One region of the Paenibacillus sp. FSL W7-1279 genome, then DNA from elsewhere that is predicted to be linked to it. Evidence: predicted binding sites of a transcription regulator. Region 1 holds the regulator's gene; each other region holds the start of a gene.
The links. Region 1 encodes Rex, which represses fermentation and respiration genes when NADH is low (regulators of the CRP and FNR family bind a similar motif). Its sites were predicted from a motif close to TTGTGAAATATTTCACAA; they were not measured.
Positions count from the first base shown of each region.

Region 1 (5,441 bases):
CTTCTGGTATGCTGTTAATTAGTCTGGAGGAAAGGGATTTTATCGAAATGAAATTTGCCGTATTGGATTTTGAAACCACGGGCAACCAGTCAGCAGATGAGATCATTCAGGTTGGACTGGCCATCATCGAAGAGGATCGAAGCATCTCCCGCGTATACGGCACCTATGTCAATCCCGGGATTCCGATCCCTCCTTTTATTACCGGTTTGACCGGCATTTCCGACAGTGATGTAGCGGATGCTCCGTCATTGGAAGAAATGATGATGGAACTCGTGCCCATGCTCGACGATGTTGTATTGGTTGGGCACAATGTCGCTTTTGATTTTAACTTTTTGCAAAATGCACTCGATCGCTGCGGCTATTTACCGTTCAGCGGCCGAATTCTAGATACGATGCACTTCTTAAAAATATGTTTTCCCTCGCTTCCTTCTTATCAGCTTGGGATGGTGTCCTCTCATTTCGGCCTGGAGCATGACCGTCCGCATCAGGCGGACAGCGATGCACTTGCCACAGCCTATGCGCTGCTGAAATGCCTGGAGGAGATCGATGAGCTTCCTCTGCTTACCGTGCAGCGGTTAAGCGACCTGTTTGCCGACGAGGACAGCGACTTGGCCTGGTTCTTTGACGGCATCCGTGCCGACAGGGAGCTCCAGGCAGTACAAGCCGGAGACACCCATACGTACTATCGTCAATTCGCCCTAGCTGTTGACGATTGGAACGATATAACGCCTGCCAGGGATGAGACGGAGCCTAATCCCTTGGCTGATGTAAGCTTTGAGCAATACATGAATGATGTCCGTGAACGTCTAAAGGAAACGCTGCCTCATTACGAGAGCAGGGATGCCCAGGACATGATGTTCCAGGAAGTGATGCAGGCACTCGATAACAATAAACATTTATTGATCGAAGCCGGCACGGGAACAGGCAAATCTCTCGGGTATTTGCTGCCGTCGATTTATCAAAGCGTGAAGCAGGAACAGAAGGTTATGGTGAGCACGCATACGATCAACCTTCAAGAACAGCTGCGTGACCGGGATATTCCCCTGCTCACCCAGGTTGTTCCTTTTCCTTTTAAAGCGGCTATTTTCAAGGGAAGAGGCCATTATTTGTGTTTGAGAAAATTTGAACATAAAATAAATAGAAGAGATTTTCATTCCCCGAAGGAAGATGTGATCACCGCAGCGCAAATGCTGGTTTGGTTGACCCAGACGGAGAACGGGGATGATGAGGAGCTGAACCTTGGCGGCCGTGGAGGGGATTTCTGGGAAACCATCTCCAGCGATTCGGATTCCTGCCTGGGCCGTGCCTGCCCATGGTTCCGCAAATGCTATTATCACAGGGCCAAACATGAGGCGGGCATCGCGGATGTTGTCATTACGAACCATTCGAAGCTGTTCACCGACGTGAAAGCGAATCACCAGCTGCTTCCGAGTTATGAGCGTCTCGTCATCGATGAAGCGCATCATCTGGAGGACGTCGCGGGCAAGCACCTTGGCTTGCAGATGAAATATTTTTCGGTTGTCCATACGTTGACCCGTATGTACAAAGACAGCCGAAGCGGTCAGCTTCCGGCTCTTCGCCAGCTGCTGCAAGCGTCGTCCCATGAGAAGGCTGTCGAGTGGTCTTCCATCATCGACCGGATTTATCCGGATCTGATCACCGTCAAAGAGAATTGGGACCGGCTCAGCGACCAATTGTTCGGACTGCTTCCGGAGCGCGGAGACGCGACTCCGGGGGATGCCGGACAATTCTCGCTTCGCTTATCGCCTCTGAAAAAGCCGAAGGATTGGAATTCGCTGGCCGAGCTGGAGCATCAAATTCATCTGGCGCTCGGCGATGTCGTTCGCAAGGGTGACAAGCTGATTGCCGAAATGAAGGAAGATCTGGACGACTACAGCGCGGACAGTCTGTTAACAGACCTATCGGGTCTATTTAAGGACCTGGCCGCACACCGCGAGGACCTGAGGACCTTCATGTCCCTGAATGATGAGGGCACGGTATACTGGATGGAGGCGAACGGCAACTTCCGCGGCAAATCGCTGCAGCTTTATGCGGTGCCTGTCGACGTCAGCACCCATTTAAAGGAATTGTTTTTTGACAAAAAACAAAGCGTGATCCTGACATCGGCGACCTTGTCGGTGGACAAATCGTTTCAGTTCATGATCGAGAATTTGGGTCTTCAGGAAGCGGCAGATAGCGGCAACCTGAACACGGTCCTGCTGCCGTCCCCGTTTAATTACAGGGAGCAGGCTCTCCTTGTTGTGCCGCGCGATTTTCCGAGCGTGAAGGGCTCGGTCGGGGATGCACTCTTTGTGAATACACTTGTGCAATCATTGGCTGATACGGCCATCGCAACGCATGGTCGCATGCTTGTCCTGTTCACCTCGTACCGCATGCTGCGTCAGGTGCATGAGCCCTTGAAGGAGGCGCTGGGATCCAGCGATATTACGGTACTGGGACAAGGGATGGACGGAACCAGCCGTACCAAGTTAATCCGGAGATTCCAGGATAGCAGCGCTTCGGTTCTGCTGGGCACCAGCTCCTTCTGGGAAGGAGTAGATATACCCGGTGAGGCGCTCACCTGCCTTGCCATCGTCCGGCTGCCGTTCCAGCCGCCGAATCACCCTCTGGTCGAAGCCAAGAGCGAGCTTCTGCAGCAGCAGAAGAAGAACCCGTTCATGAAGCTTTCGGTTCCGCAAGCGGTCATTCGCTTCAAACAGGGATTTGGCCGACTGGTACGGACCGCGCAGGATAAGGGGATTGTCATCGTTTACGATACTCGGGTCATTGAATCCTATTACGGGAAGTATTTCTTATATTCCTTGCCTGGACCGAAGATGGAGCACATGCCGACAGAGGGGATCGTTCCCCGAATTTCGAAATGGCTGCAGGAAGAGGCAGGCATAGGGAACCAAGCTGAATAAAGTGAAACCATGAACGAGCACAAACAAATGTAGTTATTAACCTATTATTAGGGGGAGCATGCATGAAATCGGAAAAAATTTCGGAAGCCGTGGTCCGCAGATTACCTGTATACTTGCGCTATTTGAATGAGCTTCAGAAAAGGGAGGTCTCCACGGTTTCCTCCCAGGAACTGGGGCAGAAACTGGACCTCAATCCTGCTCAAATTCGTAAGGACCTAGCGTATTTCGGTGATTTTGGACGGAAAGGGATCGGATATGACGTATCTTATCTGATCGAGAAAATTCGCCAGATTCTAAAGCTGGACCAGAAGATCAATGTCGCATTGATTGGGGCCGGTAATCTTGGACATGCATTATCGAATTACAATGCATTTCTGAAGGACAATATGAAGATTGTGGCGGTTTTCGATTCGTATTCTCCCAAAGTTGGTATGAAAATTAACAATTTGGTCGTACAGCCGATGGAGGAACTGGAGAAGACGGTTCATGAGTACGGCATTCGTATCGGGATTATCACCGTTCCGGATTTTGAGGCGCAGAATGTAGCGAATCAACTTATCGCGGCAGGCATCGAGGCTATCCTGAATTTTGCGCCGACCATCCTGAAAGCTCCACCCCATATCCGGATTCATACGGCAGATTTTACTACGGATTTGCAGAGTTTGGCCTATTATTTGGATAACGGCAAGGAGGATGCAGCACATGACGACAACGAAGTGGATGGTTAAAAACGGAACGTTCGTGGTACTAGAGGAAGGCAGATCCGTGTTACGCGGATATATGGTCGTGGAGAACGACCGGATCACTTACCTGGGTGAAGAAGAGCCGACTGTCCAAGAGGGAACAGAAATCATCGACGGAACCCATCTGTTTTTCCTGCCTGGATTGGTGAATACGCACGGACATGCGGCCATGTCGCTTCTTCGCGGGTATGGCGACGATCTGGCACTGCAAGTATGGCTTCAGGAAAAAATGTGGCCGATGGAAGCCAAATTCACGGCCGACGATGTATACTGGGGAACCTCACTCTCCGTGCTAGAGATGATCAAAGGCGGAACCACGACATTTGTGGATATGTATGATCATATGGATCAGGTTGCAAAGGTGGTGGAGGACTCAGGCATGCGCGGCGTTCTGACGCGCGGTGTCATCGGATTATGTCCGCCTGAGGTGCAGCAGCAGAAGCTGGAAGAGGCGGTTGCATTCGCGAAAGACTGGCATGGTCAGGCTGACGGTAGAATTACGACGATGATCTCACCGCATGCACCCTATACGTGCCCGCCGGATTTCATCGAAAAATTCGTGCAAGCGTCACATGATTTGAATCTGCCTTTGCATACGCATATGTCCGAAACGGAAACGGAAGTAGCTCAGAACGTAAATGACTACGGACTTCGCCCTGTTGCCCATCTAGAGAAGCTTGGCATGTTCTCCCGTCCAACGCTGCTTGCGCATGCCGTCCATCTGACCGATGAAGAAATCGAAATTCTGGCCAAACATCAAGTTATGGTTTCGCATAATCCAGGCAGCAATTTGAAGCTTGCCAGCGGCATCGCTCGCGTGCCTGCACTGCTGAAAGCCGGGGTCACCGTGTCTTTGGGTACCGATGGACCTGCCAGCAATAATAATCTGGATATGTTTGAAGAGATGCGGCTGGCCGCACTGATCCATAAAGGAGTAAGCGGGGATCCAACCGCGATTCCAGCATCCGAAGCGCTTCGGATGGGTACAGAATATGGAGCCAAGTCAGCCTTCCTTACGGATATTGGTACGCTTGCGGTAGGCATGAAGGCAGATATGATCGCACTGAACACGGATCAGGCGCACTTCCTTCCGAAGACGGATTACATTTCTCATGCTATCTACTCCGCCAGTGCGAAGGATGTAGAGCATGTATGGGTTGACGGCAAGCAGGTAGTGAAGAATGGCGCGAGTCTCACTCTCGATGAGGAACGTATCCGCCGGGAAGCGCAGCGTGCCTTTGAGCGTCTTACAACCCTCTAGGGAATAATCAAGGGGAGCGAGGAAGACGGATTTGAAGAAAAAAACGAAGTGGATATTGCTGAGTGTATCCGGGGTGCTGCTGTTACTGCTTGGTTTACAGCTCTATTATTCATATGTGATGAAAGATGCTTGGAATGAAGAAAGAATGGCAATTGCTGCCGCCAAACAGCATGGCCAATTGGTTACGTCCGGGAAGACCTATAAATCGGTGTGGGGCGAGGACAATAACTATTGGGTGATAAGCGGGAAGGATCAGGACAATCAAGATCGTATGGTATGGGTGAAATTTACGGATGACAACGTACCTGTTGAAGGTGCCGACGCTGTCCAATCCGTTTTGTTGAATACGGGGTTGTCAGAAGACCAGATGCGGGAGCAGATTTATAACGAATTGTCTGGCGCAGAAATTAAGCGGCTGCTGCCTGGAATGTATGAGGGCGAGTATGCCTGGCAGCTGCAGTATGAACACAACGGTCAGCGCGGTTATCGGTTTTATCGTTTTCAAGACGGTAA
Region 1 covers NZ_CP150215.1:2,694,473-2,699,913, forward strand. The annotation lists gene dinG (ATP-dependent DNA helicase DinG) at 48-2,924, shown strand; gene MKY82_RS11930 (redox-sensing transcriptional repressor Rex) at 2,987-3,652, shown strand; gene MKY82_RS11935 (amidohydrolase) at 3,627-4,928, shown strand; gene MKY82_RS11940 (DUF5590 domain-containing protein) at 4,960-5,441, shown strand, end outside.

Region 2 (5,441 bases), 3.2 Mb from region 1:
GAAATATCCATCATATTCGCATCGCTGCTTGATGGGATGTCGGTGTGGTACTTTGAACGGACCCAGGAGGAATCAAGGCAGCTGTATCGCAAGGGAGTCACTTACTTTTTAAACGGTGTGTTATCGAGCCGAGGATCGTAGTGAACCGGAGGATTAATCGGAAACGCTTCCTCTCGATTTGCAAGCGGGGCGGGCGTTTCCGCATAAATATATTTAAACCGAATAGTCGGTTTAAACTGGGGGGGATAAAACATGAGGCATTTGTTTGGCAACCGCGCGTTCGTGCTGCTGATGGTTTCGGATTTCATGCAAAATATCGGGATCTGGATCCGCAACATGGCATTGTTGTTCTTCATTATGGAGAAGAGCAACCATGATCCGGTCGCCGTATCGCTGCTTACCGTAATTGAATACGCGCCGATCTTTGTGATCTCCATGATTGGCGGCGTGCTGGCGGACCGTTGGCGTCCCAAGCGAACGATGATCTGGGGGGACATTCTCAGCTTTTTATCCATATTGCTTATCCTGTTCGTTGTGTATGCGGGATATTGGCAGGCCGTTTTTGCGGTGACCCTGATCTCGGCTGTTGTATCTCAATTCTCGCAGCCTTCGTCCATGAAGCTCATCAAGCGCTGCTTGCCGGATGAGCATGTGCCCGCGGCCACAGCTTTGTCCCAGACCTCGATGTCGCTGTTTATCATTTTGGGACCGATGGTCGGTACGACGATTTATCAAGCTTTTGGATTGCAGGCGTCTTTAATCAGCTTGTTGGTTCTATTCGGCGCTTCGGCGATCGTGCTAATGTGTCTTCCTTCCAGTGTGGATGAACCCTCTAACAATTCGGAATCGACCGGTTCTTTTATGAAGGACATGAAGGCGGGCTTCACTTATATCGGGTCCAGCCGGCTGTTGAAGGTGCTGCTGGTGGTCTATGTTTTATTGGCGCTCGGCAGCGGACTTGTTCAGCCGCTTGATATCTTTGTTATCACGGAGCGTTTACAACTGGCAATGTCCAGCGTTCAGTGGTTCACCGCGCTAGAGGGCCTAGGCATGTTAATTGGCGGCGTGCTGGCTGCTGTCATTGCGGGGAGAGTGAAAGGCAACTACTTGTTGTTCGCCGGGCTTGCCTTCCTTGGCCTCTCGACCTTTGTCGAGGTGCTGTCCCAGTGGCCGATCCTGACCGGCACGATGCGCTTCGCAACCGGGGTGCTGATGGCGATGGCGCAGACGGTTCTGATGGCCGTGATGATGCAGCAGGTGGAAGAGAAATTCATCGGTCGGCTGAATGGCGTGATGACGCCGATGTTTACCGGCATGCTGCTCATCGGCTCCGGGTTTACGGGATGGTATATGTCGGTAACCTCCATTGTGGTCGTGTATTTTACGGCAGGCGCGCTCTTCCTGCTGTCGTCCTTGATTAGCATGAAGCTTCCGATCTCGAACGTTCCGGCTCAGGAAAAGGAAACGCCTGTTAGAGTAGAGACTGCCGCCGAGGCATAGGATAGTGGTTAGAACTTGTTGCTGGTAATTTGGCATAGGCTGCTGGTTTAGAACGTGTTGCTTGTAAACTGGCATAAGTTAGCTGGTTTAGAACAAGAGGGCTGGTAAAAGCACCAACCAAGCGGTGTCGGGATTATCTCCGGGCACCGCATTTTTTTATATGTACCGCTGGCTCAGATCGAGCGAATGATCGATCTCAAACGTGATCAAGGGCAGCCAGGACACAAGGATGTCCGATCCTGACGTACTGGGTCGTGATATAATTCACGTTCTTGCTTTGGCTGCTGCGGTACAATATGGGTAACTGTAACTGTAACTGTAACTGTAACTGTAACTGTAACTGTAACTGTAACTGTAACTGTAACTGTAACCGTAACTGTAACAGAAACATCAGAAGCTGCATTCGAGAGATTTTCAGGACGGAATGCGGGAGAAATGGGGGAACGGCCATGGCCTATTACAAACCGGATCGCATTGCGGAGATCACCGTGGAGAACGGGGTGAAAAAAGCACATAACTCCGTCATGAACGTAATGATATTAGGATTTTTGGCGGGGGCTTTTATCGCGCTCGGCTTTTTGCTGGATATTCGCGTGATTGCCGGGGCGTCTGAGGCTTGGGGAGGCATTGCCGGTTTTATAGGCGCGGCGATATTCCCTGTCGGACTGATTCTTGTATTGCTCGCAGGCGGAGAGCTGCTGACGGGCAACATGATGGCCGTGTCCCTGGCCAGATTCAAGAAGCGGATTTCCACGAAGGAGATGATACGGAATTTAGCTCTCGTCACGGTAAGCAATATGGCGGGGGCGTTGTTCGTCGCTTACTTCTTCGGTCATGTGACCGGTCTGACAGGCAGCGGAGTTTATCTGGAGAAGCTGGTGGATATGGCGGGACACAAGCTGGACGACAGCTTCCTGCAGGCTTTCTTGTCGGGCATCGGCTGCAACTGGCTCGTAGCGCTCGCCGTGTGGCTGTCCTACGGATCGGACCAGATGAGTGGCAAAATTTTCGGGATCTGGTTTCCGACGATGGCGTTTGTAGCCATCGGCTTTCAGCACGTGGTGGCCAACATGTTCCTCATTCCGGCCGCGATATTTGAAGGGTATTACAGCTGGGGTGAGTATTTCATAAATTTCATTCCGGTATGGCTTGGCAATTTCGTCGGAGGCGCGCTGTTTGTGGGAGCTGCCTACGGGACCGTATATTTGAAGAAGAATGATAAGGTTGAGGTCATTCCACGCGGCGAACAAGAAGCTGCGCTGCCTTCCGCTCCGGCTACCGGCACTGCTCAACAGGTTCATTCTGCGTAGAAATATTATACTGAAGCCTGGTAAATAAAGGCGAGAAAATAGCTGCGATCGACCGCTCCCTAAGGGATAGGGTCGGATGATCGCAGCTTTTTTGTCGTTGTTGGCGGAGCGGACTCTTTGCATAAGTCGCAAAAGGAACAAGCCCGCTATTTATAAATGGTAAGGCACAGTCGTAAAAATCACTTCTCTCCGATACAGCAAGTGTGCACGGATGAGCAAGCTGGATTGATTGTGCAGGAAGTTATGCCAGCCCTTCTTGGGGATGAACTGCGGGATGACCACGGTAACCTGGTAGTCGGATTCGTTTGCCTTCCGCTGTACGGTATCGATAATGCCATACAAACAAATTCGCCATGCCGGTCTCGGGGGAGGAGACATGGGCATGGCGAATTTTTGGGAGTGGTCCATGATTTGGCAAGGAAGAGAAAGGGTCTGGGTTCCTCTTCGTTGCTCTTGATAGGAATATACCCGGAAGGAAGTAGAGTGAATCACCGATGCAGAAAAAAATGTAAGACTTTACTGGAGCCCTGATTTTCTTTTAAGATAAAGGGATATGATTCAGCGTGTACAAGGGGGAATAGACGAAATGACTCAAGCGATGATTCATCAGGAAAACGGCGTGTTTCCGGCGGTCTGTCCGTTGGATTGTCCCGATACTTGCGGCCTGCTACTGCATAAAGAGAACGGAAAAATCGTGAAGGTTACCGGTAATCCGGATCATCCGATTACGCAGGGAGCCATCTGCAATAAAGTCCGTAATATGGCACATCGGGTGTATCATCCGGAGCGCGTGCTATATCCGCTGCGGAGGGTAGGGCCCAAAGGTCAGGGAGATTTCGAGCGAATCAGCTGGGATGAAGCGGTTCAGGAGATTGCCGAACGCTACGAGAAGCTGATCGAGGAGCATGGCTCTGAGAGCATTCTGCCTTACAGCTTCTACGGCAACATGGGGATATTAAGTGTAGACGGCATGGATCGGAGATTCTTCAACAGGCTGGGCGCCAGCCGGCTGAAGCAGTCGATCTGTAATTCGGCAGGCAATGAGGGCTGGAAATCCGTTATGGGGTTTAATGGAGGCACCGTCCCGGAGGATACCGTTCATGCCGATGTCATCATCGTCTGGGGCGGCAACATCGTCAGCACCAATATGCATCAGGTGGTGTTGGCAGAGAAAGCGCGCAAGGCCGGTGCCAAGGTCGTTGTCATCGACGTGCATAAGAACCAGACGGGGCAATGGGCCGATTGGTTCATTCCGCTGTTTCCGGGCACGGATGCGGCACTGGCCGTCGGCCTCATGCACATCTTGTTCCGTGACGGCATGGTGAACGAGGAATTCCTGCGGCAGTATACGATCGGTCATGAAGCCTTGCGTGAGCATGTGAAAGACTATACACCGGAGCATGTATCCTCCATTACCGGAATTCCAGTTGAGGATATCGAGAAGCTGGCCGAGCTGTACGGCCGGGCAGATACTTCCTACATTCATATCGGTAACGGTCTTCAGCATCATGACAATGGGGGCTTGACGGTGCGCAGCATCGCGGCGCTTCCGGCCTTGACCGGACAATGGCTGAAGCGGGGCGGAGGGGCCGCCAAGTCGAACGGCGGTTACAACAGCATGGACAGCGATGCGCTCGAACGTCCCGATCTCCGTCCGAATCCGGATGCGCGGACGATTAACATGAACCGGATCGGCGAGGCGCTTGCCATGACCGAACAGCCGATTAAGTCGGTCTTTGTCTATTGCAGCAATCCGCTGGTTGTCGCTCCCGACTCCGAGCGGGTAAGGGAAGGGTTTGCACGGGAGGATCTGTTTACGGTTGTGCATGACCTGTTTATGACGGATACGGCCAAGTATGCGGATATCGTGCTCCCGGCAACCTCCTCGTTCGAGAATACCGACCTGTTCGCTTCCTACTGGCATCAGTACATCCAGCTGCAGGAGCCGGTCATCCCGGCGCTTGGGGAGAGCAAGAGCAATGTAGAGCTGTTCTCCATGCTGGGGCGGGCTATGGGGTTCACTGACCCGGCCTTTCATGAGACGGAAGAGGAGATGATGGCAAGAGCGCTCGACTTCCCGGGTAACCCTTATCTGAACGGCGTCACGCTGGACAAGCTAAAGGATCACCGCTATGTGAAGCTTGATATGACGCCGCTTGAAACATATCTGGATCGTTTGCCGACGCCTTCGGGCCGGATCGAGCTTTACTCCGCACAGTTGGAGGAAGTAGGTCTTCCGCCTCTTCCGACCTACGTGCCGCTGAAGGAAGGTTATGACGGCGTAAGGCGCGGCCGCGGGCACAAATACCCGCTCATGTTCATTTCGCCGCCGAACCACAACTTCCTGAATTCGACCTTTGCGAATGTGGAGAAGCATCAGAAGCTGGAGAAGGAGCCTGCCCTGCAGATCCATCCGGAGGATGCAGAGGAACGCGGTATAGAGGACGGAGACATGGTTACGGTATACAACGACCGCGGAACCTATGAAGTTCGGGCCAAGGTAACGGATAAAATGCTGCCGGGCACCGTTGTCAGCCAAGGCCTGTGGTGGGAAGGCGAGGGCCGTAAGCAGCGCGCCAATGCCCTTACACCCGACAGGCTGTCGGATATGGGTGAAGGGGCTACCTTCTT
Region 2 covers NZ_CP150215.1:7,027,380-7,032,820, reverse strand. The annotation lists gene MKY82_RS31880 (TetR/AcrR family transcriptional regulator) at 1-141, shown strand, start outside; gene MKY82_RS31875 (MFS transporter) at 253-1,500, shown strand; gene MKY82_RS31870 (formate/nitrite transporter family protein) at 1,950-2,810, shown strand; partial or broken gene MKY82_RS31865 (hypothetical protein) at 2,961-3,140, opposite strand; gene MKY82_RS31860 (molybdopterin oxidoreductase family protein) at 3,397-5,441, shown strand, end outside.
Region 2: the regulator Rex is predicted to act here: its motif matches at 1,753-1,770, upstream of MKY82_RS31870 (formate/nitrite transporter family protein).

Region 3 (5,441 bases), 170 kb from region 1:
CCAAGATTATGTTTATTGGGGAAGCACCCGGCGCCCATGAAGTTCTGGAAGGTTTACCTTTTGTAGGGCAGGCCGGACAAGAGATGAATGCCTACCTGGAACGTCTGTCCCTGACCCGGGAGCAAGTGTATATTACCAGTGCCATGAGAAGCAGGCCCTATAAGGAAAAGCTAATCGTGAGATCCACGGGCGAGAGCGTCATCAGCCGTTCTAATCGCACGCCGACGAAGGCGGAAATATGGGCCCATGCACCTTTGCTTGATGAAGAGATCCGATGGGTTCGCCCGCACATTATCGCACCCATGGGAAATACGGCACTGCACCGGTTAATCGGAAGCCATGAAACGGTGACATCGCTGCACGGCAAACTGATGGAGGGCCCGGTCCAGCAAGCAGCAGATCCGGAGAATCCAAGTGCAGGCTATATGTTTTCGGAGGAAACCTATAAGATATTCCCTCTGTTCCATCCAGCGGCCGTACTGTATAATAGGAAATTGTCCACATTGATCCAGAATGATTTGGATATTTTGGCTCGTATTTTATGGGATAAAAGCTGATTTTATGGGAAAAAGGGGCTAGGTGGTTTTCAGTTTCTCGGAAATGTGCTAAAATGAAACATACTTACAATTCGTAAGTTTTCTAGTTTTTTGATTAAGCTTATGAGTTTCTATAAACAAGGTGACTTCGTAAAGAGGTGAAGGGATATGGAAGTTACAAATGTTACGATGTGTCCCCGTTTTGAATCTGCATTTTCTTTTCTGGGCAAACGGTGGAACGGTTTGATTATTCAAACGTTGATGAGCGGGCCTAAGCGCTTTAAGGATATTTCGAATTTGATTCCGTCCATGAGCGATAAAATGCTCTCCGAGCGGATGAAGGATTTGGAATGTGAAGGGATACTGATTCGTCATGTCTATCCGGAAACACCGGTACGTATTGAATATGAACTGACTGAAAAAGGCAAAGCACTTCGTCCGGTGATGGAGCAAATTGCATCCTGGGCAGAACAATGGGTCGAAAGATGAGTCATCTTAAGACTCCCCTTGATGATTAAACCCTGGCATGAGATATCCTCATTTCAGGGTTTTTTTTCTAAACGGAAGTATGGTTCCTGTTTATTTACGGCAAGAATATGTGGACATGCACCAAGCGGACGCAGCCGCTATATGATGTAAATAACGAGAGCGGCATATCAAGGAGGCGAGCCCATGACCAAGCGAACGTATATCTCCCGTTTCCACTATGGACAAGAGGACATCTCAGAACTTGAAAACGCTTCATTAAAAGTGCTTCATATTTTTGAGAAAACCAAGCGGATGCTGAGCCAGTATGTGCCGGACTCCCTGTGGTTAGCTGCTTCTGGAACAAGCCCGGAACCTGCAGAAAACGTTAACCAAAACGGTACCAGTGCTTCAGTCATGTTTCAGAAATGGGTCAAAGCCCCCGGCGGATGGAAGTTCATTGGTTATGAAACCGATCGATTTCATGCTACCGGGCAGAATAGGGGACGAACGGGAAGATTTCTGCAGATGATCATCTGGTCACTCTATGAGAAAATCGTGATGATGCATCCCTTCCTTGGCAGCGAGCCGTTTTTTGACGGGGAAGAGCTGGATGTGATTGCGAATTACTTTGTGCCTACGTATATCAGCGCCGTACCGTTGGTGGAGCAGGGAAAAGCCTTTAAGACCATACAGGCCGGCATCGTTCTGTATCAGGAGCATATTCAGGCGCCTGCCGTCACTATGCAATCGGATGGCGGCTTATTAGAGGGGAACTGGATGACCGGGGTAAATCTGGATGCGAAGGGGTTTGCGGGTATTCGCCCTTATTTAAAAGTGCCAAGCGGCGAACGAGCCTATATGGAAGCCGATATTATATAGAGGGTGTTCTCATCATAACCTTGTTCCGACGCGGACAGGGTTATTTGGTATTTTTGTTTAAAATTTTAACGATTTATGTGAAATATATCACAATAAATAATGCCGTCAGACGATATAATTTATGTGAAAGGAACGGAATACCACGATCTAGATAAACGTGTTGGGGAGGAATCAAACTTATGTCCAATATAAAGAGAGAAAAGTTAGTTGTCATTGGCAACGGTATTGCCGGGATTAGCACGGTCGAGCAAATCATTAAATTGGGTGGGAATTTTGACATCACCGTCATTGGACAGGAGCCTCATCCGAATTATAACCGCATTATGCTGTCGTATGTGTTGGAAGGCAGCAAAACCTTGGATGACATTGTATTGAATGATTGGAAATGGTACGAGGATAACCATATCACTTTGCATACGGGTGTCACCGTAACAGCCATTGATGGAGAGCGCAAGGTCGTGACAGCCGACAACGGATTGACGGTGCCTTATGACAAAGTAATGATAGCAACGGGCTCGAAGCCTTTTATTTTACCCGTACCGGGTAGTGACAAAGAAGGCGTTATCGGTTTCCGTAACATAGCCGATTGCACCCAGATGCTGGAGGCCGCTAAGGCCTACAAGAAAGCGGCAGTCATCGGCGGGGGGCTTCTGGGTCTGGAAGCTGCCAAGGGATTGGTCAGCCTCGGCATGGAGGTGACGGTGGTTCATCTCATGCAGGATTTGATGGAGAGCCAATTGGATTCGATGGCATCCGGCATGCTGAAAAGGGAGCTTGAACAGCAGGGTATCAACTTCTTACTGGGTAAACAAACAACCGAAATATTGGGAGATGCCAGAGTCACGGGACTCCGGTTCAAGGAAGGGGATGAGCTTGAAGCCGACCTGGTGGTCATGGCAGTGGGCATCAGAGCGAACACGGGAATCGCCCAAGCGAGCGGAATCGAAGTAAACCGGGGAATCGTAGTTAATGATTATCTTCAAACTTCCTGGCCGGATGTGTACGCGGTTGGCGAATGCTGCGAGCATCGGGGCGCATGCTACGGCCTGGTTGCGCCGTTGTTCGAACAGGGACAGGTGCTGGCGAAGCATCTGTGCGGCGTGGAAGGCCAGCCTTACGAGGGAAGCATTGTATCGACGAAGCTGAAAATCAGCGGTGTTGATGTATTCTCTGCCGGAGAGTTCATGGAGCAAGCCGAACACGCGGTGATCACCGCGAAAGATGATTGGCGCAAGACTTATAAGAAAATATTAATCCGCGACAATATCATTGTCGGGGCGATATTGTTCGGAGATGTGAGCGATTCGGCAAGCCTTCAATCCATGATTCGGAAAAAGACAGCCATGACGGATGAGATTTACGATTCGATCATGGGCACGGATCGTGCAGGGACAGAAGGCGGCAAGGCATTTTCGCTCGAAAAGATGCCCGACGATGAGATCGTATGCGGATGCAACGGCGTAACCAAAAAAGCCATCGTGGATGCCATTACTCTCCAAGGTCATACGACAGTGGATGAGATCAAAGCTTGCACAGGTGCTACCCGCTCGTGCGGCGGCTGTAAACCTGTCGTGGAGCAAATACTCCAGAGCGTATTGGGCGATGGCTTTAAGGCCGCAGGCAAACAAGGCATATGCCCATGCACGACACTCGATCGGGATGAAATCGTCGCCGAAATCCGTGCGAAGGGGCTTACCACGACGAAGGAAGTCATGCATGTTCTGAACTTCAGCAACCCGGAAGGCTGCTCGAAATGCCGCCCGGCCATTCATTATTATCTGGCCATGCTGAACCCGGTAACCCATCAGGAGGAGAGGGAATCCCGTTTTGTCAACGAACGGATGAACGCCAACATTCAGAAAGACGGCACGTATACGGTAGTCCCAAGAATGTACGGCGGCGTTACCACGCCGGAGGATTTGAAGAAAATCGCGGATGTATCGCTTAAATATAATGTGAAGGTTGTCAAGGTTACCGGCGGACAGCGTCTGGACCTCATCGGTGTTAAGAAGGAAGACTTACCGAGCGTCTGGGAAGAGCTCGATATGCCGTCGGGTTATGCATATGCCAAATCGCTGCGGACCGTGAAGACCTGTGTAGGATCCCAGTTCTGCCGTTTCGGTACGCAGGATTCGATGGGCATGGGGGCATTCCTCGAGGAGAAATTCGAAAGACTGGATTTCCCGGCGAAATTTAAAATGGCGGTCAACGGATGTCCGCGAAACTGTGCCGAGTCGTGCACGAAAGATATCGGAATCGTCGGCAATGACGGTGGATGGGAAATATTCGTTGGAGGCAACGGCGGCACGAAGGCACGTCTGGCGGATTCGTTCTGCAAAGTGAAAACGGATGAAGAGCTGGTCGAAATCTGCGGAGCCCTGATGCAGTATTACCGTGAAACCGGTAAGTACCTGGAGAGAACCTCGGAGTGGGTAGAGCGTTTGGGACTGGAACAAATCCGAGCCGTTATCCTGGACGATCCGAAGCAGCGTAAGGAACTGGTGGAGAGAATCGAGCTTGCCCTGCAGCAAGTTGAGGATCCTTGGAAGAAAGTGCTGAACGACGAGAAGCTGCGTTATACGCTATTCGAGGATGCAAGACCAGTGATCAGCAAATAGAAGAGGGAGGAACCTGCTTTCCTCTTGCCGCCTGAGCATATAGAGTTTATTGCAGTATGGATCGGAATAGACAAGAGAAGTGGAGGCTGCATGTTATGGAAACCGAAAGATTTATTACGGTAGGAAATGAAAATGATTTTCTGTCACAGCTTGGAAGGGTGGTCCATCTCGGAGACCGGGAGATTGCCGTCTTCCGGACTTCGGATCATCAATGGTTTGCGCTGGACAATCAAAGCCCGCATCCCAAAGGAGGGCCACTCTCGGAAGCCATCGTATCCGGGCACTACATCTACGATCCGTTATACGATTGGAAGATCGAGCTTTCAACCGGGCTCGTACAGGCTCCGGATCAAGGCCAGGTTCGTGTATACCCGATTCGCACCGTGGACGGGAAGGTTGAGGTGGCTGTTTAAGGCCAGATCTCGCATATTAAACAGACGAAATCAAGGGGTGGTATCCCATGTTTAAAACGGATGTGGAAGCCGTTGTTAATGCCGCCGTCGGGAAAAAGGAGCAGATGAATCATAATCTGCTGCGCTATATGGTATCGGCTATGCTGGCCGGCGCGTATGTCGGCATTGGAATTGTATTGATCTTTAAGTTGGGGGCGCCGCTCGCGGCTGCCGGTTCGCCCTTCCAATCCCTCGTCATGGGAGCGGCATTCGGGATCGCGCTCACGTTGGTGGTGTTCGCAGGATCAGAGCTGTTTACCGGGAATCATATGTTTTTTACGATAAGCACATTATCCGGTCGAACGACAATGGGGGATACGCTGAAGAACTGGGTGCTCGTGTTTATCGGCAATCTGGCCGGAGCGATTCTGCTCAGCTATCTGGTGTATGCTTCCGGCCTGTTCAAAGGCCTGCCGCCGGACCATCTCATCTTCACGGCTGCCGCCAAGAAAATGAATGATCCGTTTATGGAGCTGTTCTTCCGAGGC
Region 3 covers NZ_CP150215.1:2,522,947-2,528,387, forward strand. The annotation lists gene MKY82_RS11000 (uracil-DNA glycosylase) at 1-557, shown strand, start outside; gene MKY82_RS11005 (helix-turn-helix domain-containing protein) at 705-1,025, shown strand; gene MKY82_RS11010 (hypothetical protein) at 1,209-1,883, shown strand; gene nirB (nitrite reductase large subunit NirB) at 2,063-4,501, shown strand; gene nirD (nitrite reductase small subunit NirD) at 4,597-4,914, shown strand; gene MKY82_RS11025 (formate/nitrite transporter family protein) at 4,962-5,441, shown strand, end outside.
Region 3: the regulator Rex is predicted to act here: its motif matches at 1,959-1,976, upstream of nirB (nitrite reductase large subunit NirB).